3 regions of the Micromonospora sp. NPDC049230 genome follow, and region 1 is predicted to be linked to each of the others. Evidence: riboswitches for the same ligand, from Rfam matches in the RefSeq annotation. Region 1 holds a riboswitch; each other region holds the start of a gene.

Region 1 (10,345 bases):
CCTGGCCATGGGCATGCACCCGGACGACGTGGCCAAACAGGCCGCCGAGATCATCGAGTTCTCCGGGATCAACGAGCGGGGCGACTTCGCCAGCCTGCCGATGCGGACGTACTCGTCCGGCATGGCGGCCCGGCTGCGGTTCTCCATCGCCGCCGCGAAGAAGCACGACGTGCTGCTCATCGACGAGGCGCTCGCCACCGGCGACAAGGGCTTCCGCAAGCGCAGCGAGCAGCGGGTCCGCGAGCTGCGGGAGGGCGCGGGCACTGTGTTCCTCGTCAGCCACCAGCTCTCCTCGGTCCGCGACACCTGCGAACGAACGATCTGGCTGGAATCGGGCGTCCTGCGGATGGACGGGCCCACCGACGAGGTCATCCGGGCCTACGAGGCGTACGCGAACAGCAAGTAGGCAGCCGGCATCGACACGGCACCACGGACCGCGTCGCCCGCGTTGGGGCGGCGCGGTCCGCGCGTTAAGGTTCATCCCGTCGCCGCTCGGGCGGAACCTTCCGTTAACGCATCCGAAGAGAGTGAGGATCCGGCAATGACGCAGGACCAGACCACTGGCCCGGACGCCGTGGCGGAGACCCCGACGCCGTGGCGGCCCTCGCGGACGGTGGCCGTGGTCCTGGCCGGAGGCACCGGGACGCGACTGGGCCTCGGCATCCCGAAGCAACTGCTGAAGATCGCCGGCAAGCCGATCATCGAGCACACCCTGGCGGTCTTCGAGGCGGCACCAGAGATCGACGAGATCATCGTGCTGATGGCGACCGGCCACGTCGACGACGCCCGGCAGATCGTCGAGAAGGCCGGCCTGCGCAAGGTCACCAAGGTGATCGAGGGTGGTGACACCCGCAACGCCACCACCCGGATCGCACTTGACGCGGTCGGCCCGGCGGACTGCAACATCCTCTTCCACGACGCGGTACGCCCGCTGCTCAGTGGCCGGATCGTGCGCGAGTGCGTCAACGCGCTGTGGACCTACGACGCCGTGGACGTGGCCATCCCGTCCGCCGACACGATCATCCAGGTGGACGACAACGACTGCATCACCGACATCCCGGTGCGCTCCCGGCTGCGACGCGGGCAGACCCCGCAGGCGTTCCGCTCGCCGACCATCCGCGAGGCGTACCGGATCGCCGAGGACGACCCCGACTTCGCCGCCACCGACGACTGCGGTGTGGTCCTGCGGTACCTGCCCGGCACCCCGATCAAGGTGATCGACGGCTCCGACGAGAACATCAAGGTCACCCACCCGGTCGACGTGCACCTGGCGGACAAGCTCTTCCAGCTCGCCGCCGCGCAGGCACCCCGGCTGACCGACCACCGCAGCTACTCGGAGGAGCTGACCGGCCGCACCATCGTGGTGTTCGGCGGCAGCTACGGCATCGGCCACGAGCTGGCCGAGCTGGCCCGGCGCTACGGCGCACAGGTCTTCCCGTTCAGCCGGTCCAGCACCGGCACCCACGTGGAGCGGGCCGCCGACGTCGAGGCCGCGCTGACCAGCGCCTTCGAGGCCACCGGCCGGATCGACCACGTGGTGGTCACCGCCGGGGTCCTGGAGAAGGGCGCCCTCGCCGAGATGGACGAGGAAACCATGGACCGGGTGCTCCAGGTCAACTTCGTCGGCCCGGTGACCATCGCCCGGCAGGCCCTGCCCTACCTCCAGCAGACCAAGGGCCAACTACTGCTCTACACGTCCAGCTCCTACACCCGGGGGCGGGCCCGCTACGCGCTGTACTCGGCAACCAAGGCCGCGCTCGTCAACCTGACCCAGGCGCTCGCCGACGAGTGGGCCGACGTCGGCGTCCGCGTCAACTGCATCAACCCGGAGCGGACCGCCACGCCGATGCGTACGCGGGCCTTCGGCGAGGAGCCGGAGCACACCCTGCTCGCCGCGGAGGCCGTCGCCCAGTCGTCACTGGACGTGCTGATCTCCGATCTGACCGGCCAGGTCATCGACGTACGCCGGGCACCCGGCGACGGGTCCGCGCCGAGCCTGCCGGCCCAGACCGGGCCGAGTCTCCTCGAGGCGCCGGCCGGCGCGGCGTCGACGAGCTGACACCGACCGGCGGCGAAACCACGAACGGAGCGACATGCGCGGCGACCTGGTCCGAAAGCTGGCCGCCCGGTGCCTGAGCACCGGGTTGGCGGTGCTGGCCTTTGTCGTGCTGGCGCTCACCGGCGCCACCGGCTGGGGGCTGGCGTTGGCCGTCGCCGCGCTGGCCGCCTCGGCCGCCGAGCAGCGGGTCCGACCCAACGCCGACCTCGTCGCGGAGACGACGCTCATCGCCGCCGCGATCCTGGTCGGCTACTCCCGACGGCTGGACGACGGGCTCAGCCTCACGCTTGTCGCCACCGCCCTGGTCCTGCTGGGGCTGGTGCTGCTGGTGGGGCCCCTGCGTACCGCCGGCAACCTGGAGATCCGCGCGGCCAACCTGCCGGTCCGGGCCTGGACGCCGTTGGTCGCCGACCGGCTCGGCACCATCCTGCTCGGGCTGCTCGCCGTCCTGGCGGTCGCCGCCGCGCTCACCCTGCCGCCCGGTGTGGCGTTGGCCGCGAGCCTGCTGGTCGGCGTCGGCACCGGTGTGGTCGCCCTGGACCTGGCCCGGCGGCGCTTGCGGCCGGGAGCCGGTGGCGGGCCGGTGGCTCGGGCGCTGCGCCGGCACCAGCCGGAGTTCCTGCTCTACTTCTCCGCGCCGCCCGGTTCCGAATACCAGGTCACCATGTGGCTGCCGTACCTGCAACGGATCGGCCGGCCGTTCCTGGTCGTGCTGCGCGAGCCGGAGTTCCTGGCTCCGATCGCCGCGGCCACCGACGCGCCGGTGGTCTACTGCCCCACCCTGCGGGCGATGGACGAGGCGCTCGTGCCGAGCCTGCGGACGGCGTTCTACGTCAACCACGGCGCGAAGAACAGCCACTGCATCCGCTTCACCCAGCTCACCCACGTGCAACTGCACCACGGCGACAGCGACAAGGCGCCGAGCGCCAACCCGGTGTCGGGGATCTTCGACCGGATCTTCGTGGCCGGGCCGGCGGCGATCGACAGGTACGCCCGTGCCGGCGTGCGGATCCCGGCGGACAAGTTCGTTGTGGTGGGCCGCCCACAGGTCGAGTCGATCCAGGTACGCCCGGAGCCGGCTGGGGGGTTGGCGCATCCGACGGTGCTGTACACGCCGACGTGGACCGGGCACCACGCCGACGCTGACTACTGCTCGCTGCCGGTGGCCGAGGGGCTGTTGCGGCGGCTGCTGGAGCGCGGCGCGACAGTGATCCTGCGGGCCCACCCGTACACGGCACAGAACCCGGCCTCGGCCCGCCAGTTGGGCCGGCTGACCGAGTTGCTCGTCGCCGACCGGGCCCGCAGCGGTCGCCAGCACGTGGTTGGTGCGGCGGCCCGCGAGCTGAGCCTGACCGAGTGCGTGAACCGATCGGACGCGCTGGTCTCCGACGTGTCCGGGGTCATCTCGGACTACCTCTACTCCAGCAAGCCGTACGCGGTCACCGACATGGGCGACGAGGGCGACCGGTTCACCGAGCGTTTCCCGCTTGCCGCGTCGGGTTACGTGCTGCGGCGGGATCTGTCCAACCTGGACGGTGTGCTGACCGCACTGCTGGACACCGATCCGCTCGCCGCCGAACGCTGGGCCACCCGCCGACGTTACCTGGGTGACTTCCCCGCCGAGTCGTACGCCGAGGCGTTCCTGACCGCCGCCCGCCGGGAGCTGGCGGCGGCGGAGGACCCGGCGGCCGAGCGTTCGCCGCAGCTCTCCCCCCTCGCCTGACCCGGACTGTCGGGCCCGGCGAGAGGGCTAGCTCAAGCCGAGCCGTTTCCCCGCGTTCAGCTCGATCCGGACGATGCCGGACGTGCCGGACGGCCCCTGCCACTCGGCTGCCGCGAGACCGTCTGCCGACTCGGGGAGCGAGAACTCCCACGGTTGGAGTTCGGTGGAGGCGACGACGAACCGCAGCACCTCCTCGGCGCTCATCATCGTGGCCCCGAGGTGTGCCACGATTCTCCGCCGCCCGTCGGCGAGGGTCTCGCTACTGATCGACTCGATGTCCTCCTCGTCGATCCCGACGACGTCCCGGACGACGGCCGCGGCGTCCGCGACCGGCCCGACGACGTCGACGGTCAGCACGACCCGTACGGCGTCCCGCAACGCCTCCTCGATCGCGTTGGCCAACTCGGCCTCGTCCGGACCGTCCTTCTCCCGGCCCCGCAGCCCCATCTCCCGGGTCTCCACCGGCCGATCAACCGGCCCGGGGTCGAACGGGTCGATGCCGGTCCGCACGTAGAGCGCCTCGACCGTCGGCGCATCGGTGAGCGGCCGGGTCGCCTCCATCGCCGCCACCATCCAGACGCCGAGCGGCGACCTGCGCAGGCGCCCCGTCAGCAATCCGAACTCGGCGGCCAGGGCGTCCACCCCGGTCCCGAATGGAGCCTGCGGTGACACCTCGACCAGGGGCAGCACCAGGAGCAGCGCCAGACCCCAGACGCCGCCCCCGTCGACCGCCACCGGGTGCAGGTCGACGGACCACACGTCCGCCCTCCCGAGCAGTGGAAGGCAGCGGACCAGGGCGGTGTCGAGATCCGGGGCCGTCAGCCGGGCGTGCACCCGGACCACCACGTCGTCGTCGGACGCCGCCACCGGCAGTCGCCTGACCCGGCGCCGGACGGCGAGGACCGATGCGTCGGCGGGCAGCCACTCCGGTGGATCCCACCACTGCTCCGCGGTGTCACCGACCGCGCCGACGGACACGCTCAACGGCGTCACCCCGTCGGTCGTCCGCTCCCGACCGGCGGCGAAACCCATCGGGTAGCCCGCCGCCGATTCCACGACGTCCAGGTCACCACGGCCCCACCGGAAGCGCTCCAGCAGCGGGGCGGCCAGCTGCCGCACCGCCTCCCCGCCGGACGCCGACGGGGCGGCCGGCGTCAGCGTCAGGTCCAGGTTCACCCCGCTGCGGGGGCCGTCGACCTCGGTTCGGGACGCCGTGAGGCTGACCGCGCCGAGCGACGCGACGAGCGGCCGGCAGCGACCTGCCGCGTCGTCGAGTCGGGTGTCGACGACGTTCAGGCTCACGGTGGTGATCAGGGCATGCTCAACAGTGGACATCACCGCGGGATGGTAGACGTCGGGGTGCGGCGCCACCACGGGTTTCGCACCCGCGACGGAGGGGACGTACCCCGGGCCGGCGGAAGAGACGCCGCGGGCGTCGGCCCCTCGTGGGGGACGACGCCCGCGGCGGTCGGTGCGCCTGGGTCAGGCGGAGTAGCCCCGGCTGGTGATCCAGTTGGCCAGGTCGATGGTGGTGATCCAGTACGACGGGTCGGTCGGGTTCGCCGAGTCGGCGATCCGCACGGTGCGACCGTTGTCCTTGTAACCGACGACGGCGACGTAGTGGCCGCCGCCGTAGGAATGCCAGCTGCCGTCGGTGTCGGTGGCGTCGCCGACGACGTTGGCCACCACACCCCGGCCGTCGGTGATGGCCCGGACGACGTCGGCCTGGAGCCGGTCCATCTGCGCCGGGCTGGGCGCGCTGGGGAACATCCGGGTCCGGTACGGGGAACCCTTCACCTCGGCGTTGAGCGCCCGGGTGGTGTCCTCGGCCGAGTTGGTGCCCATCTCGGTGGTGCCCAGTTCGGCCGCGAGTTCCTCCTGGGTGCGGTCGATCCCGGTGGCGCTGAGCGCGTTGCGGGTGGCCGCCGGGCCGCAGTTGTAGTACGTGTTCTGCGCCTCGTACTCGTAGTCGAGGACCTTTGTCGCGGGCGGCTTCGGCCGCGTCGGCTTGCGGGTCAGATCCGGGTTGCTGCTGACCTTGGCGGCGGGCGCCGGGGCGCTGGTGGCCGGGGCGGCGCTGGACGGCGCGGCGCTGGCCAACGGGGAGGCGTCGTCGTGCGAGGTGGTGACGTCGCTGCGCATCTCGGCGACAGTGGTCGCGGTGCGCTGAGCGGCCGGGGCGTCGTCGGCGACGGTGAGCAGGGTGCCGGTGGTGGCGGCGAGCACGAGGGCCGCGGCGGAGGCGGCGACGATCTGGTACGGGCGCTCGGTCGCGATGCGGCGGAGCTGACGCTGCATGGTGTGCTTCACGGGGTCCTCCACGGATCGGGGGGAGAGCGGCACACCGGGGCGCGATCGGCGTCCGGGCAGGCGCCAGCGCGCGGACCGTGGTCCGCGGATGGTGAACCGCTCAGGGGAACGCCCGGCACGGCCGGGCGGGAGAGGCGATGACCCGGGGGGTCAGCTCACCGTCACTGGACGGATGAGCGGGGGCACCGCTGCGCCGTGGAGGCGAGGGAACAGCCGAGGGGTGGAAAGGTGCTGCACGAGTTTGGAACTCCTTCCGACACCGCCTACCGGGTTAGCTGACGGATTCGGGCGGGAAGATCGCCCTACCGCGGGCCGTGGCTCGCGGATTCACCCCGGACTTACTGATGGGTCCCCGGTTCGTTGATCACGATTGAGCGGGTCGGCGCGGCGTCGCCTCTTGCGATCGGTTACCGCACCGGACGGGACGACACTACTGGCCCGTCCGCACCCTGCCAAGCCGTCCTCACCTGCGTAAACCTCAATACGCGCCGCAATTTCTGCGCGTATTGCCGATGACGTGACTCGATGGGACAACCGGTTACGGCGGCGCCTACGGTCGACAACCGGACAGGCCGCCGACAATGCGGCCACAATCCCGGGAAAAATCGAGCCGATCGTGCCGGACGCCCGAATCGCAAATCCCGTGACCGGGCTCACATAACGGATCGGGCTCGAAGGGCACGGGCCGGGCGCCAGCGAGCCACCACGGCGGGCCGGGGCACCCCGCGCACCAACCGGCGGGCGGGTGCCGGGCTCGGCCGCAACCGGGCAACCGCCGTGGCCGCCTCCGCGACGAGGGTACGCGCCGAGGAGGCGGCCAGGTCCGCATCCCGCCAGGCGGCCCGCTCCGCCGTGGCCGCGGCCTGGTAGTCGGCCAGCCTCGCGTCCCGGATCGCCCGGCTGAGCAGGGCCTCCTGCTCGACCGGGTGCCGCCGGGGATCCCAGCCCCGTCGCCCGAAGACGTCACCGAGCTGCGCCATGGTCAGGTCACCCCGCCAGTACGCCGCCGTCGCCGCGCGGTGCAGGTAGCGCTCCCGCGAGGCGTACTCGGCGGGGGTGCGGGGGGTACCCGGGGTGGGTAGCGCCCCGGACCCCGCGAAGCGACGCGCGGCGGTGTCCGCCTTGTCGTAGCGCGCCCAGGCCCGTTCCATCTGGTCCTGAGCCGTCAGCCAGGCATCCCGTCGCCGCCCGGCCGTCCTGGCAGCGCCGGCCGCGGCGACTGCCACCTCCTCGGCGTACCGGTGCCTGTCGACGGTTTCGGCCGCGGCCACCTCGCGGGCGGTCGGGACGGGCGGCGACGGGTCGTCGGCGGGTCGGTCCCGTTCGGGCCGGGCGACAAGCACGGCGAGTACGCCGAGCGCCAGCAGGAACAGGGCCGACCAGATGGCAGCGGCCTGCGGCACCTCGGTTACGAACTGGTAGAAAACGGTTGTCTCCATGGTCGGCACCTCGCGGAGGAAGCAGAGCGGTGGGAGCCCCACCGGCCGCCCGGCCACGGCGGGCCACGGATCGGCAGGGTGCGGAGCTGGTGGGTCGACAGGGCGCGGCGACGGGACGCGTGTCCCGGATGGCTCAGCGCCCGGGTGGGCCCCGGGGCGGCGAGCTGTGCAGACCGTCGACGAGCGGCAGCCGGTCGGACCTGGTCTCGCACACCGGCAGCACGCCGGTCGCGATGGCGCCCTGGGCGCCGGGAAGAGCCGGTTGCGCATCGACCGACCAAGCCGGGAAGACCCCTTCGGCGACACCCGCACGGGCCGCCGGCACCGGGTGCGCGGCATCCTCGGCCGCGGCTCGCCAGGTGGGCTGGCAGGACGTCGCGAGCGAACCGGAGCCGAACTGCGACAGCACCGCGCTCTGGCTCGGCACGGCGCTCAGGCCTGGTAGGGCGCCTGGCGTCGGTGCGGCGGCCGAGGCCGGGCCCGCGCCGAGCGCCAGGGCCGCGACGACGGCGAGGCTGGTCAGCACCCGTGTCGCCCAGCGCGCCACCCACCACAGCGGACAGGTGAACGCGACCGGAAGCACGTCCCCACGCTACCGTCGTGCCGGTGCCTGACGCATCGACCACGGGCGTGTCGGCGCACGCCGCGCCGAGACGCTGACCTGGGTGGACAGTGTCAGCGGGTGTCCGCGTACGTCGATCGACTGTCGGTCTGGTCGGGCCCGCCGGGCTCGGTTCGGGCACCGCCGCCGCCGGTCGCGTCGGCGGCGGCCTGGGTCGCGGCGGTGCGTTGTCCGGGCACGGACACCTGTCGGGCCGGACGGCGCGGTGCGAGCCGGCGCATCATCGGGGTCTCGACGAAGCGGTGCAGCAGCCCGGCGAGGACCAGGTTCACCAGCAGGAAGCCGAGCACCACGGCCGGGCCGCGCCAGCCCTCGAAGCCGGTCCCCCAGTCACCGGTGAAGCGCAGCACGCTCGTCATCACCAGCACGTGGACCAGGTAGAAGGCGAACGAGACCTCGCCGAGCCAGACCAGCGGCCGGGACCGCCACGGCGACCGCCTGCCCCGCACGTCCGCATCGGCGGCGGCGGCGATCACCAGCAGGTACGCGACAGCGAGCAGCGTGGTCCACAGCTCCGCGGGGATCCACTGCGCGGCCACCGCCCAGATGCCCACGAAGATCACACTGGCCCAGGTCAGCCCCGGGCCGCGCCAGAGCCCCCGGCGCATCAGCTCGGCCGCCACCGCGCCCAACCAGAACTCCAGCGACCGTGCCGGGGGGAAGATCTGGGTGAACCACCACCGGCTCACCTCCGGCACCAGGTGCTGGGCCGGCCAGAGCGCGAGGATCAGCAGGGGCAGCGCGACGATCAGCACGACGAGCAGCTTCGGCCGGGCCCGGCGCAGCAACGGCAGCACCAGCGGCAGACAGAGGTAGAAGAAGAACTCGCAGGAGAGCGACCAACTCACCGTGTTGATGCTGTAGAACCAGCCCGGCCGGGGGTCCCAGGCCTGCAACAGCAACACGTTCTCCAACGCTGCCGCCGGCAGGACCGGGTCGGCGAACCACCAGGCGACGAGCACCGTCGCCCCGAACAGCACCAGGTGGTTGGGGTAGATCTTGGCAACCCGTCGCCGCCAGAAGGTGCGCCGGGAGTCGCCCTCGCGAGCCGACCAGACGAGCACGAACCCGCTGAGGATGAAGAAGAACTGCACCCCGGACAGGCCGAGGCTGAACACCTTGTCGACAACGGCCTTGTAGTCCGGCTCGGCGATGATCCGCATGGTGCCGGCGTGGAAACCGAAGACCAGCAACGCGGCGATCCACCGCAGCCCGGTCAGCGAGGGCAGCCGGGCCGGCGCGGGGCCGGGCCGGGCGGTGGACACCGCGTCGGTGCTCGTCATGCGGGGATACCGAGGCTTGGCAGGGTCACCAGCACGTTCGTATCCTCCTCGGCGCGGCGTGGACGGCGCGACGGCGACGCCCGCGACGGCCCGGCAGGGCCGCACCCGGGGCACCCTACCGGGTCACTCCCGGGTGAACCGGACGCGTCCCGCCCATCGCGGGCCTGGTTCCGCCGGTCGTCGTTAACCTTCTGCTGGGCGGGAGTTCAGCGACTCCACCATCGTCGGCCACGCACGGTTCCGGGGCCGGCCACCCGGGTCGTCGAGGGTGGCGGGCGTGGTCAATGAGCCGACGCACGCACCGCTGCTGAGCATCGTCGTGCCCGTCTACGGCGTCGAGGCGTACCTGTACCAGTGCCTTGAGTCGATCCGGGCCGGCATCCCGGCGGGTGAGTCGGACGCGGTCGAGGTGGTCGCGGTCGACGACGCCTCCCCGGACGGCTGCGGCGACATGCTCCGCTCGTACGCCGCCGGCCACGACGGTGTCCGTGTCGTGCACCTGGGCAGCAACGTGGGTCTGGGCCTGGCCCGCAACGCCGGGCTGGACGTGGCCGCCGGCCGGTACGTCTGGTTCGTCGACAGCGACGACTGGTTGCCCGCCGGCACTATCGCCGCGGTGCTGGACCGGCTGCGCCAGCACCAGCCCGACGTGCTGATGCTCGACCACCTGCGGGTGCACGAGGACGGCCGGCGGGAGGTCGACGCGAGCAGTCACCTGCTGCGCGGCATTCCCGGCGTGACCCGTCTGGCCGACCAGCCGCGGCTGCTGCGGGTGCAGCACACCGCCTGGAACAAGGTGGTCCGCCGGGACTTCCTGGACCAGTTGGAGCTGCGGTTCTTCCCCGGCTGGTACGAGGACATCCCGTTCAGCCACCCGCTGCTGATCGGCGCGGAGAAGATCTCCGTGCT
Region 2 (10,345 bases), on a different contig from region 1:
CGCGCCAGCGACCGGATCAGCCGACCCGGGTGAGCAAGGTCACCGGAGCCCCGTCGCCGGCGTACCGGTACGGCTCCAGGTCCGCGTCCCACGCCGTGCCGAGCGCCTTGTCCAGGGCGTGCGCCAGCGCCTCCGGTGCCCGGGAGGCGACCATCAGCGCGCGTAGTCGGTCCTCGCCGAGCTGGATGTCGCCGGCCACGCCGACGGTGGCCCGGAACAGGCCACGGGCCGGCACGTACATGAACCGCTCCCCGTCGGCGCCGGGACTCGGCTCCTCGGTGACCTCGAAACGGATCATGGGCCACTGCCGTAGGGCAGCAGCCAGCTCGGCGCCCGTCCCCGGACGACCGGTCCACCCGCACTCGGCCCGGCGTGCGCCGGGATCGACGGGCTGAGCCGTCCACTGTAGGTTGACCGGCGCGGCTAGGACGCGCGCGATCGCCCACTCGACGTGCGAGCACACGGCGAGTGGGGTCGAGTGGACGTATACGACGCCACGCGTTGGCACGGTGACCTCCCGGAGAGCGAGGTGCGTCTTCCCCTACGACCTCGTCCACCCGGGTAGTTGCTGCAACACATGATGACTCCTGTGACGCGTGGTGCGCCAGGGAATCGGAAAAAACGCCGGGTGGAATAGCCGGACGGGTGGCCGCCGTTGCCTCTCAGGACACCGCGACGACCAGCATGATGTCGTGGTCCTGTACAGTTCCATCGGCGGCTTATGCCGCGTTACATCTTCGCGGGCCGAGCGCAGTGTGGCCCGCACACAGCCCCCGGACGTCCAGTCCTCCCGTACGTCTTGCAAGGAGTACCTCCGTGGCGAGCAACACCTCTAAGACCGCGCGCGCGTCCGTCCGGGCCGGCCAGGCTGGCCAGGGTGGCGCCCTCAGCGTGCTGGGCGAATTCAAGTACCTCATCCCGCTCAACGGCGGCAAGCACGCCTACGTGCGGAACCTGACCAACGGCAAGACCGCGCACCTGCGCACGGACTCCGACGCCTTCGTCGAGGAGATCCGCGTGCTGGCCGCCGCCGGCCACGCCGCCAAGATCCGGGCCGAGATCAACAACCTGGCCGCCGTTCACCCGAACGACGGCTGGGAGGCCACCGAGAAGCGCCTGGTCGCGGCCGGCGTCTTCGAGGGCTGAGCCCTCCCCCACCGCATCAGCGAAACCGCCCGCCGGGAGTTCCCGGCGGGCGGTTTCGCGTCTCCGGCGCGAGATCCACTCGACTTCCCGGAAACCGGGGTGTCCCGGCAGGCCGGACACCCCGACATCAGGAAACCCGAGTCGATCATGGGCTCGGAGCGGGGGGCGGTCGAGCGGCGTCGGGCGGGGGGCCGGTCGAGCGCGTCGGGCGGGAGGCCCGTCGGGCGGGTTCAGGCCGGGTCGAGCAGGGTGACCTCGCCGGTGGCCAGGTCGTAGAGGCCACCGACCACGGCCACCCGTCCGGCGGCGACCGACCCGGCGAGCAGGTCGTCGACGCGCAGCGTGCCCACCGTTCGCCGGACGTGCCGGCGGATCGCCAGCGGCAGCACCGCCGGGTCGTCGATCCCCACCTCGGTCACCGCCGGAGCGATCTCGTCCACCAGGTGCGCCAGCGAGCCACCGGGGCGCTCCCCGGTGCGCAGCGCGTCCACCGTGGCGCCGACCGCGCCGCACCGCTCGTGACCGAGGACCATCACCAGCGGTACGCCGAGCTGGCCGACGACGTACTCGATCGACCCGCACACCGCCCGGTCGAGCACGTGCCCACCGGTACGGATCACGCAGATCGCACCGAACGTCTGGTCGAAGATCGCCTCCAGCGGCACCCGCGAGTCGATGCAGCCGAGCACCACGGCGTACGGCTGCTGGTCGCCGGAGGCGGCGGCCGCCGCCGCCGTGACGTCGTGCCCGTGGACCGGCTGGCCGCTGACGAACCGCCGGTTACCGGCGAGCAGGTCGGCCAGCGCGGCGCGAGGAGTGCCGCCGGCCTGCCGCCCCGGCCCCGATGTCCCGCCCATTGGCGCTCCCGACGCTCCCATGCCGTCCAGCTTGGCCCGCGGGCCCGGACCCACGGGCGGGGTCGGGGAATGTCAGCCGCGGCGCGATTGGCGTGGTGTCATGACGGGTAGCCGGGTACTACCGGGACTGGTGGTGCCGGGCGGCCTGGGGAGGTGGCGATGCCGGAGCGGTTCGAGGTCGGGCTGCCGGACGGCGTACGGCTCAACGTCGAGGCGACGGGGCCGACGGATGCCGAGGTCACCGCCATCCTGCTGCACGGCTGGACGTTGGACGGGCGTGCCTGGCACCGGCAGGTCGCCGCGCTGACCGCGGCGTTCGGCGGGTCGGTGCGGGTGGTCACCTACGACGCGCGGGGGCACGGGCGGTCCAGCTGCATGGCGTTGCCCACGGCCACCCTGGCCCAACTCGGCGACGACCTGGCCACTGTGCTCGACACTGTGGCGCCGGTCGGGCCGGTGGTCCTGGTCGGGCACTCGATGGGCGGCATGACGATCATGGAGTACGCCCACCGCCACCCCGCGCACTTCGCCGCCCGTACGGTCGGTCTGGTCTTCGTGTCGACCACCGCCGAGGGGCACACGCACACCGTCTACGGGCTCTCGCCTCGGATCGCCCGGTTGATCCGGCTGGCCGAGACGACAGGTGCCGGAGTGCTGGCCCGGTGCGGCTCCTGGCGGGCGCCCCGGGCGCTGCTGAACGCGCTGCGGCCGAGCATCCGGTGGATGCTCTTCGGCGACCGCTGCGACCCCTCCGACATCCGCCTGGTGACCTCCGCTGTGGCTCGTGCCTCGCTGCGCTCGATCGGCGGGTTCCGCGCCTCCATCGGCACCCAGCACCGACTGGACACCCTCACCGCGTTGGCGCACCTGCCGGCCGCCGCCCTGGTCGGCGACCGGGACCGGCTGACCCCGCCGCCGTGTGCCGAGTCGATCGCGGCGGCCCTGCCGGCCACCGAGTTGACAGTCTGCCCGGGTGCCGGGCACATGCTGATGATGGAGCGCCCGGACGAGGTCAACGCCGCCCTCACCGGCGTCCTGCGCCGGGTGCTCGCCGAACCGCCGCCCCGCAGGCGGGGGGCGACGCCCGCCGAAACGGGCGTCTGAGCGCGTTCCCGCACCTCGGGCGCGGCGGGCCAGGCGCGGGGCCGTACCCTTCTGCGGTTGGCTCGCGCGGTTCCCGCCGCCTGCCGGCGACAGTCGAAGGAGCGTGCGTTGACCGACCAGACCGGCCTGGAGCAGGAGATCGCCGTCGAGCAACGCCATCTCGACCGGGTGTACGCACGACTCGCCGAACTGCGGCAGTCGGCGGTTCGTGCCGAGCGTGACGGCTACCGGATGGCCCGGGTGGGCACGTACGGCTCGTTGGTCGAGCGCGACGCGATGGTCTTCCACGCCGCGCAGCGGCGGCACGTCCTGGACGCCGAGTACGAGGGGCTGGTCTTCGGCCGGTTGGATCTGCGGGACCGGCAGGTGCTGCACGTCGGGCGTCTCGGCATCCGCGACGAGGACACCACAACGCTCGTCGTCGACTGGCGGGCACCGGCCGCCGCCGCCTTCTACCAGGCCACTCCGGCGCAGCCGCTGGACGTGGTGCGTCGCCGCACGATCCAGTCCCGCGCCGAGAAGGTCACCCGGATCGAGGACGACCTGCTGGACCCGAACGCCGCCCCGGAGGGGATGACTGTCGTCGGCGACGGCGCGCTGCTGGCCACCCTGTCCAAGGCCACCGGCCGGGGCATGCGCGACATCGTGGCGACAATCCAGCGGGAACAGGACGAGGCGATCCGCTCACCCGGTTCCGGGGTGACGATCGTCGCGGGCGGCCCCGGCACCGGCAAGACCGCCGTCGCCCTGCACCGGGCCGCCTTCCTGCTCTACTCCGACCGCAGCCGGTACGCGGGTGGCGGCATCCTGGTGGTCGGCCCGTCGGGGGTCTTCGTCGAGTACATCGCGTCGGTGCTGCCGTCGCTCGGTGAGGACACCGCGACCCTGCACTCGCTGGGCACCCTGTTTCCGGGAATGAGCGCCACCCGCACCGACCCGCCCGAGGTGGCGGCGGTGAAGGGCTCGCTGCGGATGCGCCGGGTGCTGGAACGGGCGGCCCGCGACGCGGTGCCGGGCGGCCCCGGTGAGCTGCGGCTGCTCTACCGGGGCACGTTGCTGCGCCTGGACCGGGCGGCGCTGGACCGGGTCCGCGACCGCGCGCTGCACCGGGGTGCCCGACGCAACGAGGTCCGCCGGGCCGGCTTCGACGGAATATTCGCCGCGCTCTGGGCGCAGGCCCGTGAGGTGGGCGTTCGACTGCCGGAGCAGCGGACCTTCGAGGCGGAGATCGCCGAGCGGTCGGAGTTCCGCGAGTTTCTCAAGGCCTGGTGGCCTCGGCTGCACCCTCGGCACGTGCTCGGCTGGTTGGCGCGGCCGGACCGGCTGCGGCGGTACGCCGGTGGGATCCTCTCCGGCGCGGAGATCCGGCTGCTCACCGCCGCATACCGGAACCTGGAGTCGGACGGCTTGACCATCGCCGACATCGCGCTGCTCGACGAGTTGGACGCCCTGCTCGGCAAGCCGGCGCAGCCGGCCAAGGCCCGGCGTGACCCGTTCCAGTTGGCCGGCGGCGTCCGTGAGCTGAGCACCGCCAGCGACCGGCAGCGGGCCGCCCGCGCGGCGGCGCGGGAGCGTCCGGAGGACTACCGGGACTACGCGCACGTGGTGGTGGACGAGGCGCAGGACGTCTCACCGATGCAGTGGCGGATGGTCGGTCGGCGTGGCCGGCTGGCCTCCTGGACGGTGGTGGGTGACCCCGCGCAGACCGCGTGGACCGGCGACCCCGACGAGTTGGACCGGGCCCGGGAGCAGGCGTTGGGCCGACGCAAGCGGCACGATTTCACGCTCACCACCAACTACCGCAACTCCTCGGAGATCTTCGCGGTGGCGGCGGCGGAGATCCGCCGGCTCTACCCCGATCTGCCGCTGCCGACGGCCGTACGCTCCACCGGGGTCGATCCGGTCGAACTGGTGGTGCCCGCGACGGGGTTGGAGACCGCGACCGTGCAGGCGGCCGCCGGCCTGCTGACCGAGGTGGAGGGCACGGTCGGGGTGATCACGCCGGTCCCCCGCCGGGACGAGGTCGCCGGTTGGCTCGCCGCGCTCGACGCGCCGAGGTTGCAGGTGGTCACCAGCCTGGAGGCCAAGGGCATGGAGTACGACGGAGTCGTGCTCGTCGCCCCGAGTGAGATCCGGGCGGATCCGGGCGCCGGGGTGCGCACCCTCTACGTGGCGCTGTCCCGGGCCACGCAGCGACTCACCACCATCGACCCCACCGGCTGATCCGTGCCAGCGTGCCAAACGGGCCAGCGGCGAACCCAACACTTCCATACATAGCGATGTGAACATACATTTGACCGGGCCCCGGTCGGCAGCGGAAGGTGGAGCTCGTGGGCGCAGGTCATGACCACCACCATGGGTCCGTCGCCAATGCCGCACAGCAGCACCGGGGCCGTCTCTGGGCGGCATTCGGGCTGCTCGCCACCCTGATGGTGGTCGAGACGGCAGCCGCCCTGCACACCTCCTCGCTCGCCCTGCTCTCCGACGCCGGGCACATGTTCACCGACGTACTCGGCATCGGGATGGCGCTCGCCGCGATCACCGCGACCCGACGGGCCACCGGTGACCCGCAGCGCACCTTCGGGCTCTACCGCCTCGAGGTGCTCGCCGCACTGGCCAACGCCGTCCTGCTCTCCGGCGTCGCGATCTACGTGGTGATCGCGGCGATCCGCCGCTTCGGCGACCCGCACGAGGTCGTCGCCGGCCCGATGCTCGCGGTGGCCGTGCTCGGCCTGCTCGCGAACGTCGCCGCCTTCGCCCTGCTCCGCCCCGGCGCCCGGGAGAGCATCAACCTTCAGGGCGCCTACCTGGAGGTGCTCGGCGACCTGCTCGGCTCACTCGGCGTGATCGGCGCGGCACTACTCATCGCCGTCACCGACTGGTGGTGGGCCGACCCACTGGTCGCGGTCGCCATCGGCGCGTTCATCCTGCCGCGCACCTGGCGGCTGGCCCGCGCCGCCGTCCGCATCCTGGTGCAGGCCGCCCCGGAACACCTCCAGGTGACCGCCGTGCACGACCGGCTGGCCGCGGTCCCCGGCGTGGTGGAGGTGCACGACCTGCACGTCTGGACGCTCACCTCGGGCATGGACGTGGCCTCCGCGCACCTGACCATGGCACCCGGCGCGGAGGTCGGCGCGGTGCTCACCGCAGCGCGTACCGCCCTGCACGACGACTTCCGGATCGAACACGCGACGTTGCAGATCGAGCCCGGCGCCGCCACCGGGGCCTGCGGCTCGATCGAGTGGTAACACACGTTTCCGTGATGACGTAGGCACCTTCCGTCACATCGGCTGCAACAGCCCCACCGGCACCGGTAGGCTCGGTCCCGGCCTCCACCAGGCGGCGCCCTCCAGGCGCCGGTGGCGGTCGCCGCCTAATCGCCCAACCAGGCGAACCGGGGAACCACGTTCCTGGGGTGCATCCGCGTCAGCGGTAGGGATCTTCCGTCCCGAACCCGTCAGCTAACCCGGTCGGCGGCTGACGGAAGGACATGCGCAGTGGCACCAGCACGACCACCCGCCGCCCGACTGGCGGCCCTGATCGTCGCGATGTTCGCCCTCGGCGTCGCGATCCCGGCCGGCAGCGTCTCGGCCGCTCCCCCGACCGGCCTGCGAGCCGCCGCCGCACCCGACTCCGACGAGGAGGGCGGCACCCCGTCGCTGCGCGCCCAACTTGAGGCCGCCAGCAAGGGCTACCTGGACGCGAAACGCGCTCTGGACACCTCCGTGCAGCGGCAGCAGCAGCTCACCACCCAACTGAAGACCATCGAGGTCGAGCTGGCCCAACGCGACGGCAAGGTCGGCCAGATCGCCGGCGTGGCGTACCGCACCGGCCGGCTCGGCGCGGTGTCGGCGCTGCTCAACAGCAGCAGCCCGGAGGGCTTCATGGACCGGGCCGCCGCCCTGGAGGCGGTGGCCGCCAACGAGGACCGGGTGCTGCGCGACCTGCTCGCCACCAAGGACCAGGCCAACCGCACCCGGGCCGCCCTGAACGGCGAGATCACCGAACAACGCAAGCAGGTCACGGTGATGGCCAAGCGCAAGGAGCAGGCCGAACGCGCCCTGACCGTCGCCAACACGCCCAAGCCGCCGCAGACCACCGCCGACACCGGCTCCAACCGGGGCACCTCCACCGCCAACGCGAAGGCCGCGCCGCGCAACTCCGACGGCTCCTGGCCATCCGAGTCGTGCAGCGTCAACGACCCCACGCCGGCCAACGGCTGCATCACCCCGCGCACCCTGCACGCGCTCGAACAGGCCAAGGCCGCCGGCTTCACCCGGTACGTCTCCTGTCACCGGCCCAGTGGCTCCGGCGAGCACCCGAAGGGCCGAGCCTGCGACTTCGCGGCGCAGAAGAGCGGCTTCGGCGGCAACGCCACCGGCGGCGACAAGACGTACGGCAACAACCTGGCCGCGTACTTCATCCGCAACGCCGACCGGCTCGCCGTGCTGTACGTGATCTGGTATCGGCAGATCTGGCTGCCCAGCAGCGGGTGGAAGTCGTACAGCGGCGCCGGTGGCACCCCGTCCACCGACCACACCAACCACGTACACCTGTCCGTCTACTGACCCACCCGACGGCCCCCGGCCCGGTCCGGGAATGATCCACTCGCGTTCGCCGACTCCGGGGTGTCCGGGACGACGGGATACCCCGGAGTCGGCGATGTCGTGTCGATCACGAGGGCGGGTCGTCACCAGGGCCGGGGTGCTCGCCGGGCCGGGCTACGTCGCCGGGCGTACCCCGGATGTCGTCGGCGGTCGGACGACCTGGCGCGGGTCGGCGGGCAGCATCGCGGTATGCGTCGGATCCCACCCACCGCCCGCAAGGGGCTCCTCACCCTGCACCTGGTCACCTCGCTCGGGTGGCTCGGTGCCGACCTGGTGCTCCTCACGCTCGGCATCGCCGTGCAGCGGGGTGCCGACCCGGCGGTGATCTACCCGGTCACGGCGCTTGTCGGCACTGTGCTGTTCGCGCCGCTGAGCGTCCTGGTCTGGCTGATCGGGGTCGCCAGCGCGCTGTTCACGCCGTGGGGCCTCTGGCGCTATCGCTGGGTGGTCGCCAAGCTCGTACTCACCACGGTCATGGTCGGGCTGGTGCTGTTCCTGCTCACGCCGAATCTGCGGCACGCCGGCGCGGTGGGCGCCGCCCTCCCCGCACGGGACCGCGTCGACCTGGTGATCGCGCCCGCGGTGTCGACCAGCCTGATGATCATCGCGACGGTGCTGTCCACCTACAAACCGTGGGGCCGCCGCCCCACCCGCCCTCCCGGGGCACGGCCGCAACCCGTGACCGGGCCACCGCAACCGGGCCACCGCGACCGGGCCCCCAAGATCGGGCCCCCAGATCGCGCTAAAACCAAGATGTAGTGGCCTCCCGACGCCCGCAGGCCACTACCTCCTGGACCGTGCACGATCATGGCGGGGCAGGGCGCGAGCGGGTCCGGGTGACGCGCGCGGGCGCTCAGGCCGGTGGTGGGGCCTCGCCGGTGCGGTCGAGGGCTGGGCCGAGGCGGGTGGCCAGGGCCAGGTGGGCTGCCCGCGCCTGGCGGAACGCGTACCGGAACAGCGGCGTCGGTGCGGTCAGGGTGATCTCGACGTCGATCCGGACCAGGCCGTCCGGCTCGGCGCGCAGTCGGGTGTGGTTGTGCACAGTGGTGGCGGGCCACTGGCGGGCCACCATGATGATCTCGTCGTTGCCGCTGCTCAGCACGTCCGCGTGATAGGTGGTGCGGAAGCGTAGCGGGCCGGCCACCAACCTGTCGTTGATCGTGTAGCTGGCCTGGGCACCGGGTCGGGGCGGCAGTTGACGGACCTGGACGATCAGCGGGTGCAGCTCACCCTGTCGGGTCAGGTCACTGAGCATCGCCGCCGCCTCGGCCGGCGAGCACCGGGCCTGGACGGTGTAGCTGAAGGTATCGCTGCTGAGCACACGTCTCCCGCCGTCGCTTGTCGCACGATCGTCCCGTACCGATGCCTGGCTGGCAACGCCCGACGGCCGCCGGATGCCCGGACGAACCCGCGCGTCGCATTAAGGTCGGTTTGTGGGAAATCACCCGACTGGGACGAAGGGCGACATCATGCGCGGTGACGACAGGTGAGCGGGCACGTGATGGTCTTCGCGCCCACGCCGCAGCTCACGGTCACAGTGGACCAGCCGAACGACCACCCCGAGCTGCACCTGCACCCCGGCGGGCAGGGCGTCTGGCAGGCCCGGATGGTGCTGTCGCTCGGTGTCGACGTGGTGCTCTGCGCCGCCCTCGGCGGTGAGATCGGCCAGGTGTTGGAGCCACTTCTGGTCAGCGAGGGCGTGGACCTCAAGGTGGTGGTCCGGGATTCCGGCAGCGGCGGGTACGTGCACGATCGGCGGGGCGGCTCACGGCAGGAGATCGCCGACGTGCCCGGGCAGCCGTTGAGCCGACACGAGCTGGACGAGTTGTACAACCTGGCCCTCGGCGAGGGCTTGCAGGCCGCGGTGAGCGTCCTCAGTGGGCCGAACGAGCCGTGGCTCGTCCCGGCCGACCTGTACCGGCGCTTCGCCGCCGACCTCGGCGCCAACGGCGGCCGGGTGGTGGTCGACCTCTCCGGCGATCACCTCGGCGCGGTGTTGGAGAGCGGCGCGTTCTTCCTCAAGGTGAGCCACGAGGAGTTGATCCGCGACGGCCGCGCCCGCAGCGACGACAGCCTGGAACTGACCCGCACCATGTACGAGTTGCACGCCGCCGGCGCCGAGACGGTGGTGGTGAGCCGGGCCGACCAGCCGGCGTTGGCGCTCGTCGACGGGGAGCTGTTCGAGGTCGAGATGCCCCGGTTGGAGGCTGCCGACCCGCGTGGCGCGGGCGACTCGATGACCGCCGGGGTGGCGGCCGTCGTGGCCCGGGGCGGGGACATCCGGACCGCCATCCGCACCGGCGCCGCCGCCGGGGCGATGAACGTGACCCGGCACGGCCTGGGCACCGGGCGACTGGACTCGATCACCGGCCTGGTCGAGCGGGTCCGGCTGGTGCCGGCGGACAGCCGGCCCCAGGAGCGGACCACCCCTGACGAGTTGGCCGACCGGGTGGTCGAGCGATGACGCTGCGGGTGCTGATCACCAACGACGACGGGATCGCCGCGCCGGGCATCCAGGCACTGGCCTGGGCGGCGGCACAGCGGGGCCTGGACGTGGTGGTCGCGGCGCCGCTGGAGGAGGCGAGCGGCACCAGTGCCGCGATGAGCGCCGTGGAGCGGGACGGGCGGGTG
Region 3 (10,345 bases), on a different contig from region 1:
GACCCGCGACGCCGAGTGCAACATCGGCGCGGAGATCATGGGTCGCAACAAGTTCGGCCCCCAGCGTGGCCCCTGGGAGAACCACGACTGGCAGGGCTGGTGGGGCGACAACCCGCCGTTCCACACGCCGGTCTTCGTGCTCACCCACCACGTGCGCCCGTCGTTCAGCCTGTCCGACACCACGTTCCACTTCCGCGATGTCAGCCCGGCCGAGGCCCTGGCCGAGGCGAAGCAGGCAGCCGACGGCCGGGACGTACGCCTCGGTGGTGGCGTCGCCACCATCCGCGAGTTCATCGAGGCCGATCTGGTCGACACGATGCACATCGCCGTCGCGCCCGTCGACCTCGAACGGGGCGAGCGGTTGTGGGACAGCCCTGACGAACTGCTCGACCGTTTCCACTGTGAGTCGGTGCCCAGCTCCAGCGGGGTCACCCACCTGCTGTTCTGGCGACGCTGACGGCACCCCGACCGCTATGCCAGGCGGGACAGCACCAGCATGCGGTTGCCGTCGGGGTCGGTGACCCGGGCGGACCGCTCACCCCACGGTTGGTCGACCGGCTCCTCGGTGACCGTCGCACCGGCCGAGCGCAGAGTGTGCACGGCGGCGTCGCAGTCGTCGGCGTAGACGCACAGCTCCCAACGGTGCGCGGCCGTCGGCTCGCCGGCTTCCGGGTTGGCGGCCAGCCCGAGTTCGCTGTTGCCCAACCGGAGTGCGACGAACTCCGGCTCACCCTCCTGCGGGAACCGGTAGGTCAGCTCGAAGCCGACCACGTCCCGGTAGAACCCGATCAGTCTTGGCAGGTCAGGTGTCGTCACGATCGGAAAGGCTTCGGTGAACACGGACCACCTCCACGCCGGACCCTAGCGGTGCCACGGCCTTGGTGGAACTACCACCGTCGATATCGGCGGGCCGCGTTGCTGCTTACCCTCTTGCGCAGAATGATTTGCGATGCAAACCTATTGGTAGTGCAGGAGAACCTGAGCAGCCTGGAGGCCGCCGTGTCGGAACAACGGAGCACCGCACCGGACGACAGAGACACACCCGGAGAACTCCTGGCGTCGGTGGCCGCGCTCCGGCGGCGTACCCGGATCGCCCGGCACGCCTACTGGTTGCCACTCCTGCTGTTCGGTCTCCTGGTGGTGGCGGCGGGACCCCTGTACGTGGAGTCGGCCGACCCCCTCGACATGCGCGGTCCGCAGGGCAACTCCGCGCTGACCGGCCTCGGTGGGGACTTCCTCGAACGCTCAGCGGCCCTCGGGTGGTACTGGCTGGTGGCGCTCATCGGCGGCTACCTGCTGACCCTCGGCTGGTACCGGTGGCGTGGCGCGCGGGTCGGCGTGCAGACACCAACCCGCACGTACGTCATCGCCGGCATCGTCGGCACGCTGGTCGGGCTCGTGCTGCCGATCGTGCTGCGGTTCCTGTTGCTCAACTCGGCGACGGAGGTGTCGAGCGCGACAAGCTGGTTGACCACCCCGCTGTTGGGCGTCTCCGATCGCGGCATGTTCCCGCACCTGGTCATCGCGGTGGGTCTGCTGGTCCTGGCCCGACTGGAACGCAGTCGCGGCCTGACGGCCGTCGCCGTGGGCTACGCCGCCGCGGTCGTCCTCGTGAACGTCTACTTCCAGACCGCGAACTTCGAGCCGGGCGACCTGAGCCGGCACAGCTTCCTGCTGGCGGCCCTGCTGCCGGCGCCGATCCTGCTCGTCGGTGGCATCATCGCTCTTTTCACCATAGGTAAGAGGTCGACATGAGCACCGGCACCGGCGGGCACCCGACGAACGGGCTCAGCGACACCGTCCACCAGCGCAACCGGCTCGGCATCCTCACCATCGCCGCCGAGGCCGAGCGGGTGGAGGTCGCCTACCTGCGCGACGCACTCGAACTCACCGCCGGCAACCTCTCCCGGCACCTCGCCGTGCTGGAGGAGGCGGAGCTGATCCAGATCGACAGGGGCTACCATGGCCGCAGACCCAAGACCTGGATCAGGATCACCGAACAGGGGCAGGCCGCACTGGCCGCCGAGATCAACGCGCTACGGGAACTGCTCCGCCGCCACCAGGAGTTGGGCGGCGCTCCGCGGCCAACCGGGTAGGAGCCTGTCGTACCGGTGTCGTAGGTTGCCGTTCATGAATGCGTCGACGCCGGCACAAGACCTGACCACACGGCGCGTCGTACGCGACGAGACGCCGGTCCTGTTCATCGCCACGGCCGATGAGCAGGACGCGATCACCGAGGCATGGGGTCGCCTGGAAACGCTTGTGGGGTCACTCCAGGGGCGGAAGTTCTTCGGGGTCTTCGGCCCGCCCGATGGGGCATACCGGAACAGGTCGCCGACCACGACTCGACGCGTCCCAGCATCGAGTTCTACCGGCGGCGCGACGAGATCGACCTGCTGATCCCGGTGAACGCCCGATAGGGATTGGTCAGTCCTGCTCCAACCTGTCGCGAAATAGGATGCGGGCGAACTGGCGTACCTGTTGGATCTCGACATGACGCATGAGCTTGTTCGTCCTCGGAAGGCTCGACCCGGGGACAAGATCGCGGTTCTCTCGCCGTCCTTCGCCGCGGCCGGCGCCTTTCCCGAGATCCACGAACAGGCCATGCGACGGCTCGCCGACCTGACCGGCCTCGTGCCGGTCGAATACCCGACCACCCGCCAGGTCGGTGCGACCGCGGCGGCGCGGGCGGCGGACATCAACGCCGCCTTCGCAGATCCTGAGGTACGCGGCCTTCTCGCCGTCGTCGGAGGCGACGACCAGATCACCGTCATCCCGCATCTGGACGCCGACCTCGCCCGAGCCGACCCGAAGCCGTTCCTCGGCACCAGCGACAACACCAACCTGCACCACTGGCTCTGGGGCCTCGGCATCGCCAGCTTCTACGGCGGGTCCTCGCAGGTGCACCTCGGCCCCGGGCCAGCCGTCGACGACATCCACTCCCGGTCGCTGCGAGCGGCGCTACTCACCGGCGAGCGGTTGGAGATCACCGACCCGGGCGAGTCCGAGGATGTCGGAATCGACTGGGCCGACCCGGGGGCGTTGACGTCCTTCGGAGAACGCGAACCGACGGAACCATGGAGTTGGTACGGGCCGCGCCGCGCAGTCACCGGCCCCACCTGGGGTGGCTGCCTGGAGGTCATCCAGTGGATCCTGACGGCGGGGCGCTTCCCATTTCCCCCGGAGGCTCTGCGGGGCGGGGTGCTGGTCATCGAGACGTCGGAGAAGCTTCTGCCGGCCCGCGAGGTCGGCTGGATCGTCCGATCGCTCGGTGAACGCGGTCTCCTCAGCGCCGTCGACGCGGTGCTGGTCGCCCGTCCGCCGGTCTCCGACCAGACGCGCCGACCCCCTGCCGCGGACCGGGCACGGCTACGCGAGCAGCAGCGCGACACGGTCGTCGACGTGGTGACCCGATACAACCCGGAGGCAGTGGTCTGTGTCGGCATTCCCTTCGGCCACACCCGGCCGCAGTGGATCCTTCCCCATGGCGGCCTGGTGACCGTTGACGGCGTGGAACGCCGAGTGTTCGCCGACTACCGGTAGAGCCCGCCCACTCGACACGCCGGCGGTTGCCTTTTCGGCCCCGCTGTCGCCGTGCGGCGAGTCGAGACACAGGTGGCGGCTGCGGAGCGCGACCTGCTCCTTGGTTACGGAACGCCCAGGTATCGGCCGATCCGGCCGATACCTGTCCGGCTGGCAGCGCCAACCCGTCCTGGCCGAGGGGGCCGGTCGGGAGATCACGGCGGTCTCCGGCGGCGAGCCGGTGCGACGCGTGGTGGAGACGACCGCCGATCCGATCAATTGACAGCCATTGATTGACGCGGTCAACTGGCGAGGCCCGTATCCCCCGGCTCACCCAGGAGGACCCTCTTGCGTACGCTCCTGACCCTCGCCGCGGCCGCCGTCTGCGCCGCCGGTGCACTGGCCGTCCCCGCAGCGGCGGCGCAGGCCGAGCCGGCCGGCACCGCCCCGGCCGGCGCGACCGTCCCGGCCGACGCCTGCGCCGGTACCGTCCAGATCCAGTCGCTCACCTTCAACCCGCCCCGGGTGGTTCCGGGCCAGGTCGTCAGGGCCACCGCCGTCGGGCAGAACTGCACCGCCCAACAGCAACAGGTCGGCACGGCGATCTACGGCCGGTTCGTCGGCTCCACCCCCGGCATCCCCACCGGCTGCCCGGCCCTCCCCTCGCTGCCTGGCTGGGCGGTCACCGTCGATCCGGGCGCGACCTTCAGCTGGCAGGAGGGTTACTTTGTGCCCTCCGGCTGTACGGCCACCGGCCTGGAGGTCACGGTCCTGCTAGAGAACAGCGCCACCGGCACGCGACTCACCCGGACCGCCACGGTGCCGATCGACCCGCCGCCGGTGGCGCCCTGCACCGTGAGCTACCGCACCGGGAGCGAGTGGCCGGGAGGCTTCACCGCCCAGATCACCATCAAGAACACCAGCACCGTGCCGATCAACGGTTGGGCGCTCAGCTTCACCTTCCCCGGTGACCAGCACATCGTCCAGTCCTGGTCCACCACGGCACAGCAGAGCGGTGCCACCGTCACGGCCCGGAACCTCAGCTACAACCCCCTGGTGGCGCCGGGCGCCTCGGTGGACTTCGGCGTCCTGGGCACCTGGCAGGCCAGCGACGCGGTGCCGATCGCGTTCACGCTCAACAATGTCGGCTGCGCCGCCGGGTAGCCCGCACACCGGGCCCGGCAACACGCTCGCGTCGCGGGCGCCCAGCGCCAGCCTGCGAGACATCATGGCCCGGATGGGCCACGACAGTCCCCGCGCGGCGCTGATCTATCAACACGCCAATCGGGAGGCGACCAGGTCATCGCCGACGCGATCGACAAGGCCGTCAGGGCGGCCGGACACAAGCCGAGCAGGCGTCGGACGCGACCGGCCGCCGAGGACGACGGGACGGGCGCCGAGGCGGGCTAATGGCACAGCGCCCTGTTTCAGCCATCTAGAACGACGGAAGCCCTGGCGGGACCATCGGTCCTGACCAGGGCTCTCGCGACTGGAGCGGGTGACGGGAATCGAACCCGCACTGTCAGCTTGGGAAGCTGATGTTCTGCCATTGAACTACACCCGCAAGCGGCACCACTGTACCCGAGTCGCCGGGCCCGTGCACCCAGGCACCCCGGCCCGCCGCTTGCCCGCGCGCCGTTTTGCCCGCTCTGCCTGGTTCGGCCAGGGCTCGGCCCGGCTTGATCCACTCGGGTTCCTGAAAGTCGGGGTGTCTGAGCGGCCGGGACACCGCGATTTCACCAAAACCGAGTCGATCATGCGGGGCGGCGCCCGCAGGACGGCGCGCGGCGGTGCCGTGCGAGACGGGGCCGACGCGGGGCGACGCAGGGCAGTGCCGGACGACGCCGGACGACACGGGGCAGTGCAGGGCGACGCCGGACCACGCAGGACGACGCCGGGCGACACGGGGCAGTGCCGGACGACACGGGGCAGTGCCGGACGACACGGGGCAGTGCCGGACGACACGGGGCAGTGCCGGACGACACGGGGCAGTGCCGGGCGACACGGGGCAGTGTCGGGCGATGTCGGGCAAGCCCGGGCGGCGCGGGGCGGGGCGGTGCGTACAGCCGGGTGCCGGCTCCGTTACGACGGAGCCGGCACCCGCTGTGTTTGGTCTGCGGTCAGGCGGCTGTGCACTGGACGTCACGGCTGCGGCGGGCCGGGCGGGTCTGCGGCACCGTGAGTGGCGCGGCAGTCGCCGCCGGGGCGTGCGGGTCGAGCCAGACCCGGACGGCCGGCCGACCCGGCGCGAGGCCCGGGACGCCCGCGATGTGCTGCTCGCGGCGGGTGAGCATCGCCACGTCGACGGTGAACTCGAAGAGCCTCCAGTCGACCTGCGGCTCGGCGCGGGCGCTCTGCGCCAGTTGCGCCACCCGGGCCGGATCGGTCACCGGACGGGCGCGCCCCGCCACGTACGCCTCGTCGTCGCTCTCCTCCGGGGGGAACGAGTGCAGCGCGTAGCGGCCGTCGCGTTCGAGGTCACGGCGCTTCGGAGAGTCGATGATGAAACAGAAGAGACCCTCGTCGGTGATGACCGGGGAGACCGGATGGACCCGGGGCCCGCCGTCGGCGCGGACCGTGGCCAGGTAGCCGAAGCCCGGCCCGTACTGCTGGAGGAGAACGCGGATCCCGTCGGCGAGTCGGGGCTCGTCGGCGGCGAATTCGGACCAGGAAGCCATGTGAGCATTCTATCGAACAAATGTACGAGCAGCGACCTCGACGCGCTGGTCACCGGCACCGAATCTGGTGGGTTTTCGGGCCGCCGCTATGGTGGTCCGATGCTGCTCTCCGACCGCGACCTGGTCTCCGAGATCAAGGCCGGCACGCTGGGCCTGGAGCCGTTCGAGCCCACCCTGGTCCAACCTTCCAGCATCGACGTACGGCTGGACCGGCTGTTCCGGGTCTTCAACAACCACCTTTACACCCACATCGACCCGGCGATGCAGCAGGACGACCTGACGTCGGCGATCGAGGTGCCCGACGGGGAGCCGTTCGTGCTGCACCCCGGTGAGTTCGTGCTCGCCTCGACGCTGGAGGTCATCTCGCTGGGCGACCAGCTCGCCGGCCGGCTGGAGGGCAAGAGTTCGCTGGGACGGCTGGGGCTGCTCACGCACTCCACCGCCGGTTTCATCGACCCCGGCTTCTCCGGTCACGTCACGCTGGAGCTGTCGAACGTGGCGAACCTGCCGATCACTCTCTGGCCGGGCATGAAGATCGGGCAGCTCTGCATCTTCCGGCTCTCCTCGCCGGCCGAGCACCCGTACGGGTCGGCGGTCTACGGCTCGCGTTACCAGGGGCAGCGGGGGCCGACGCCGAGTCGCGCCTGGCAGCACTGGCGCACCTGGCCCACCCGCTGAAGTGAACCCGTGACAACGGGGGCCCGCCGCGACGGATCGCGACGGGCCCCCGGTCAGCGCACTGATCAGCCTGGACGGCCGTAGCTGTGGACCTGACCGTCATCGGCCCCCTTCATCTTGACCGGTTCGCCGGCCTGCGAGGCGTGCACCACCCAGCCGCCGCCGACATACATGCCGACGTGGTGGATGTCGCTGTAGTAGAAGACCAGGTCACCGGGGCGCAGGTCGGGCTTGCCGACCTTCTTGGTGGCACGGCTCTGCGCGGCGGCGTTGTGCGGCAGGGACACCCCGGCCTTCGCCCAGGCGGCCAGCATCAGCCCGGAGCAGTCGTACGAGTTCGGGCCCTCGGCACCCCAGACGTAGGGCTTGCCGATCTGCGCGCAGGCGAACTTGACCGCCGTGCCGGCGGCGCCACCGGGATAGCTGGCAGGGCAGGGCGCCGGGCGCAGCGGACCGCCGCCACCGCTGCCGTACACCTTGAGGCGCAGCTTCTGTAGCTTGTCGATCTCCTCGTTGATCTGCTTCTTCTTCGCCGCCAGCTGAGCCTCGGTGCGGGTCAGTTGGGCCACCATCGCATCGAGCGGCGCCTTCTGCCCGGCCAACGTGTCGCGCAGGTCGGCCACCTCGCGGACGTTCTGCTGCTGGTTGTGCGCGAAGCGGTCGAGCATCTCCAGCTGTCCGACCACCTCGCTGGGTGACCGGCTGCCCAGCACGGCGTTCACGGTCAGCACGTTCTCGCCCTTGTACGCGCGCACCGCCAGGGCGCTGACCTTGTCCATCGCGGCGTCGACCTGGCGCTCCAGCGGGGCGATCCGGGCGGCCAGCGCGTCGGCCTGCCTGCGCTTGGCGGCGAGGTCGATCCGGGTGGCGTTGTGCTGTTCGATGATCGGTTCGAGTTTGTTCCAGTCGGCGTCGATCTGGCGTTCGATCTCGGCGACGGACGGGTCGGCGTGGGCCGCCGTGGCGCTGCCGGCCAGGACGACGGCGACGCCGGCCAGTGCGGCGAGCGCGGTGGTGAAGCGGGACCAGCGTGGGCGCGGCGCGATCGGCATGGGGCCGGCTGTTGCCGACCGTTCGGACGACGGCCGCGGGGCATGGAGTGCCACCGGGGTTCCGTACTCCTTCTTCCTGACCGCCTACCGGGTTAGCTGACGGGTTCGGGCGGGAAGTCGGCGCCCTACCGCAGTGGCTGCGGATTCACCCCGGGGGACATGGGTCCCCGGTTCGTTCGGAAACGACTCGGCGGTGTCGGTCCGTTACCGCCCGGGCTGGGCGGAGCTGCTATCGGGCCGACAAAAGACCAGAGTAGAGACGCTTGTTACCCCTCCGCAACCCGCGCGGCCGTGACACTCCGTACCGATCGGAGGGGGCACCGACCACACGCGAAGATTTCTTTCCAGACAGGTCGACACATAGAAAGGTATTGACGCGGGCTCCCGGGCGGCGCGAAGGTGACCTGACCTGCACCCGTGGAATCTGGGGGGTTCGATGCACCATCCAACCCTGTCCTCCGGCCGGCGCGCACTGCTCGCCGCCGCCGTGGTCGCCGCCGCGACCGCGGTGCCGCCACCCGCCAACGCCGCCGCCGCGCCTGGCGGCGACCGCCAGCAGCAGTACGCCGCCGCGGCGGCCGAGTTCGGTGTACCGACCGACGTGCTGCTCGGCGTCTCCTACCTGGAGTCCCGCTGGGACAGCAACGCCGGCACACCCAGCACCAGCGGCGGTTACGGCCCGATGCACCTGACCGACGCCCGACGCGTGGCCGCGCTCCCCGTGGCCGGCCACCACAACACCGGCAGCGGCACCGAGGATCCGCGTGGCGACGACTCCCGTACCTCGCTGGAACCCGCGCCTCGGCCGGCGGACCCGACACCATCGGCCGCCGCGTTGCAGACCGTGGACGCCGCCGCCGCGCTGACCGGCGCGGCCCCCGACTCGCTGCGTACCGACGTCGGCGTGAACATCCGGGGCGGCGCGGCGCTGCTGGCCTCGTACCAGCGGGCGTTGGGTGCGCCGGTCGGTGCCGGCACCGACCCGGCCACCTGGTACGGCGCGGTGGCCCGCTACGCCGGCGCGGACACCGCCGACGCCGCGGCGGCCTTCGCCGACGAGGTCTTCACCACCATCGGCACGGGCGCGTCGCGGATGACCGATGACGGAGCGCGGATCACGCTGCCGGCCCGGGCGATCCGCCCGGAGCGTTCCTGGCTGGACCGGCTGGGTCTACGCCGGCTCGCCCGCCCGGACGGGCTGGAGTGCCCCCGCACCATCTCCTGCGAGTGGATCCCGGCGCCCTACGCGGCGTTCGGCGACGGGGACTACGGCAACCACGACCTGTCCGACCGGCCCGCCCGGCAGAAGGTCGAGTACATCGTCATCCACGACACCGAGGGGAGTTGGGCGACCACCCTGCAACTCGTGCAGGACCCGACCTACGTGAGCTGGCACTACACGCTGCGCTCGGTGGACGGGCACGTCGCCCAGCACGTCAGGACCAAGGATGTCGCCTGGCACGCCGGCAACTGGTACGTCAACGCCAAGGCGGTCGGGCTGGAGCACGAGGGCTTCGCGGCGCAGGGCACCTGGTACACCGAGGCGATGTACCGGGCCTCGGCGAAGCTGGTCCGGCACCTCGCGCTGCGGCTGGGCGTCCCGCTGGACCGCCAGCACATCATCGGCCACGACAACGTGCCCGGCACCGTCGCCGCGAACGTTGCGGGGATGCACTGGGACACCGGCCCGTACTGGGACTGGACGCACTACTTCACGCTGCTGCACGCGCCCCGGCTGGACACCGGCACCCCGGCCACCGGTCTGGTCCGGATCGACCCGGACTTCGCCACCAACCAGCCGGCGTTCGTCGGCTGCGTCACCGCCGGTGTGCCGTGCGCGCCACGCGGCTCCTCGGCGGTGGTGCTGCGCTCCGCGCCGGCCGCGGACGCGCCGCTCGTCAACGACATCGCGCTGCGCCCCGACGGCACCCCCAACACGATGGAGGTGTCGGACCACGGTGCCCGTGCCTCCGCCGGTCAGACGTACGCGCTTGCCGGCCGCCAGGGCGACTGGACGGCGATCTGGTACCTCGGGCAGCGGGCGTGGTTCCACAACCCGACGTCGGCGCCCACCGCCAGCTGGACCGCCGGCGTGGTGGCAACCCCGAAGCCCGGCCGGGCCACCATCCCGGTCTACGGACGCGCCTACCCGGAGCAGGCCGCCTACCCGGCAGGAGTGCCCTACCAGGCGATCTCGCCGCTTCAGTACACCCTGGCCGCCGGACAGCGGTACGCCGTCGGGGCGGTGCTGCCGGGCGAGTACTACCGGGCCAGTACTGTCGACGGATCCTCGCCCGGCGACTGGACGGTGATCCGGGGCAAGAACCGGTACGCGCAGATCCAGTTCGGCCACCGCATCATGTACGTCGACCTGGCCGACGTGCAGCTCCTGCCGTCCCCGGTGGGTGCGCCCCG

The links. Region 1 has a riboswitch for cyclic di-AMP ahead of AB0A95_RS04005 (C39 family peptidase). Riboswitches for the same ligand answer to the same signal wherever they lie in the genome.
Region 2: another riboswitch for cyclic di-AMP. It lies ahead of AB0A95_RS00600 (hypothetical protein); the one in region 1 lies ahead of AB0A95_RS04005 (C39 family peptidase).
Region 3: another riboswitch for cyclic di-AMP. It lies ahead of AB0A95_RS09210 (NlpC/P60 family protein); the one in region 1 lies ahead of AB0A95_RS04005 (C39 family peptidase).

The regions. Positions count from the first base shown of each region.
Region 1 is NZ_JBEZCZ010000003.1:197,981-208,325, reverse strand. Features, by position in the region: gene AB0A95_RS04025 (ABC transporter ATP-binding protein) at 1-406, shown strand, start outside; gene AB0A95_RS04020 (bifunctional cytidylyltransferase/SDR family oxidoreductase) at 542-2,059, shown strand; gene AB0A95_RS04015 (CDP-glycerol glycerophosphotransferase family protein) at 2,094-3,782, shown strand; gene AB0A95_RS04010 (hypothetical protein) at 3,810-5,120, opposite strand; gene AB0A95_RS04005 (C39 family peptidase) at 5,265-6,092, opposite strand; cyclic di-AMP (ydaO/yuaA leader) riboswitch at 6,338-6,479, opposite strand; gene AB0A95_RS04000 (hypothetical protein) at 6,746-7,531, opposite strand; gene AB0A95_RS03995 (hypothetical protein) at 7,665-8,114, opposite strand; gene AB0A95_RS03990 (acyltransferase) at 8,207-9,436, opposite strand; gene AB0A95_RS03985 (glycosyltransferase) at 9,714-10,345, shown strand, end outside.
Region 2 is NZ_JBEZCZ010000001.1:122,903-133,247, reverse strand. Features, by position in the region: gene AB0A95_RS00630 (DUF3145 domain-containing protein) at 17-508, opposite strand; gene AB0A95_RS00625 (hypothetical protein) at 817-1,146, shown strand; gene AB0A95_RS00620 (carbonic anhydrase) at 1,377-2,003, opposite strand; gene AB0A95_RS00615 (alpha/beta hydrolase) at 2,163-3,107, shown strand; gene AB0A95_RS00610 (AAA family ATPase) at 3,216-5,330, shown strand; gene AB0A95_RS00605 (cation diffusion facilitator family transporter) at 5,438-6,355, shown strand; cyclic di-AMP (ydaO/yuaA leader) riboswitch at 6,468-6,599, shown strand; gene AB0A95_RS00600 (hypothetical protein) at 6,656-7,675, shown strand; gene AB0A95_RS00595 (hypothetical protein) at 7,904-8,473, shown strand; gene AB0A95_RS00590 (SRPBCC family protein) at 8,568-9,035, opposite strand; gene AB0A95_RS00585 (PfkB family carbohydrate kinase) at 9,201-10,178, shown strand; gene AB0A95_RS00580 (5'/3'-nucleotidase SurE) at 10,175-10,345, shown strand, end outside.
Region 3 is NZ_JBEZCZ010000007.1:172,749-183,093, reverse strand. Features, by position in the region: gene AB0A95_RS09255 (dihydrofolate reductase family protein) at 1-457, shown strand, start outside; gene AB0A95_RS09250 (VOC family protein) at 472-816, opposite strand; gene AB0A95_RS09245 (hypothetical protein) at 967-1,755, shown strand; gene AB0A95_RS09240 (transcriptional regulator) at 1,752-2,096, shown strand; gene AB0A95_RS09235 (LD-carboxypeptidase) at 2,494-3,543, shown strand; gene AB0A95_RS09230 (cellulose-binding domain-containing protein) at 3,871-4,686, shown strand; tRNA gene AB0A95_RS09225 (tRNA-Gly) at 5,013-5,086, opposite strand; gene AB0A95_RS09220 (pyridoxamine 5'-phosphate oxidase family protein) at 5,643-6,200, opposite strand; gene dcd (dCTP deaminase) at 6,300-6,878, shown strand; gene AB0A95_RS09210 (NlpC/P60 family protein) at 6,944-7,930, opposite strand; cyclic di-AMP (ydaO/yuaA leader) riboswitch at 7,998-8,133, opposite strand; gene AB0A95_RS09205 (N-acetylmuramoyl-L-alanine amidase) at 8,367-10,345, shown strand, end outside.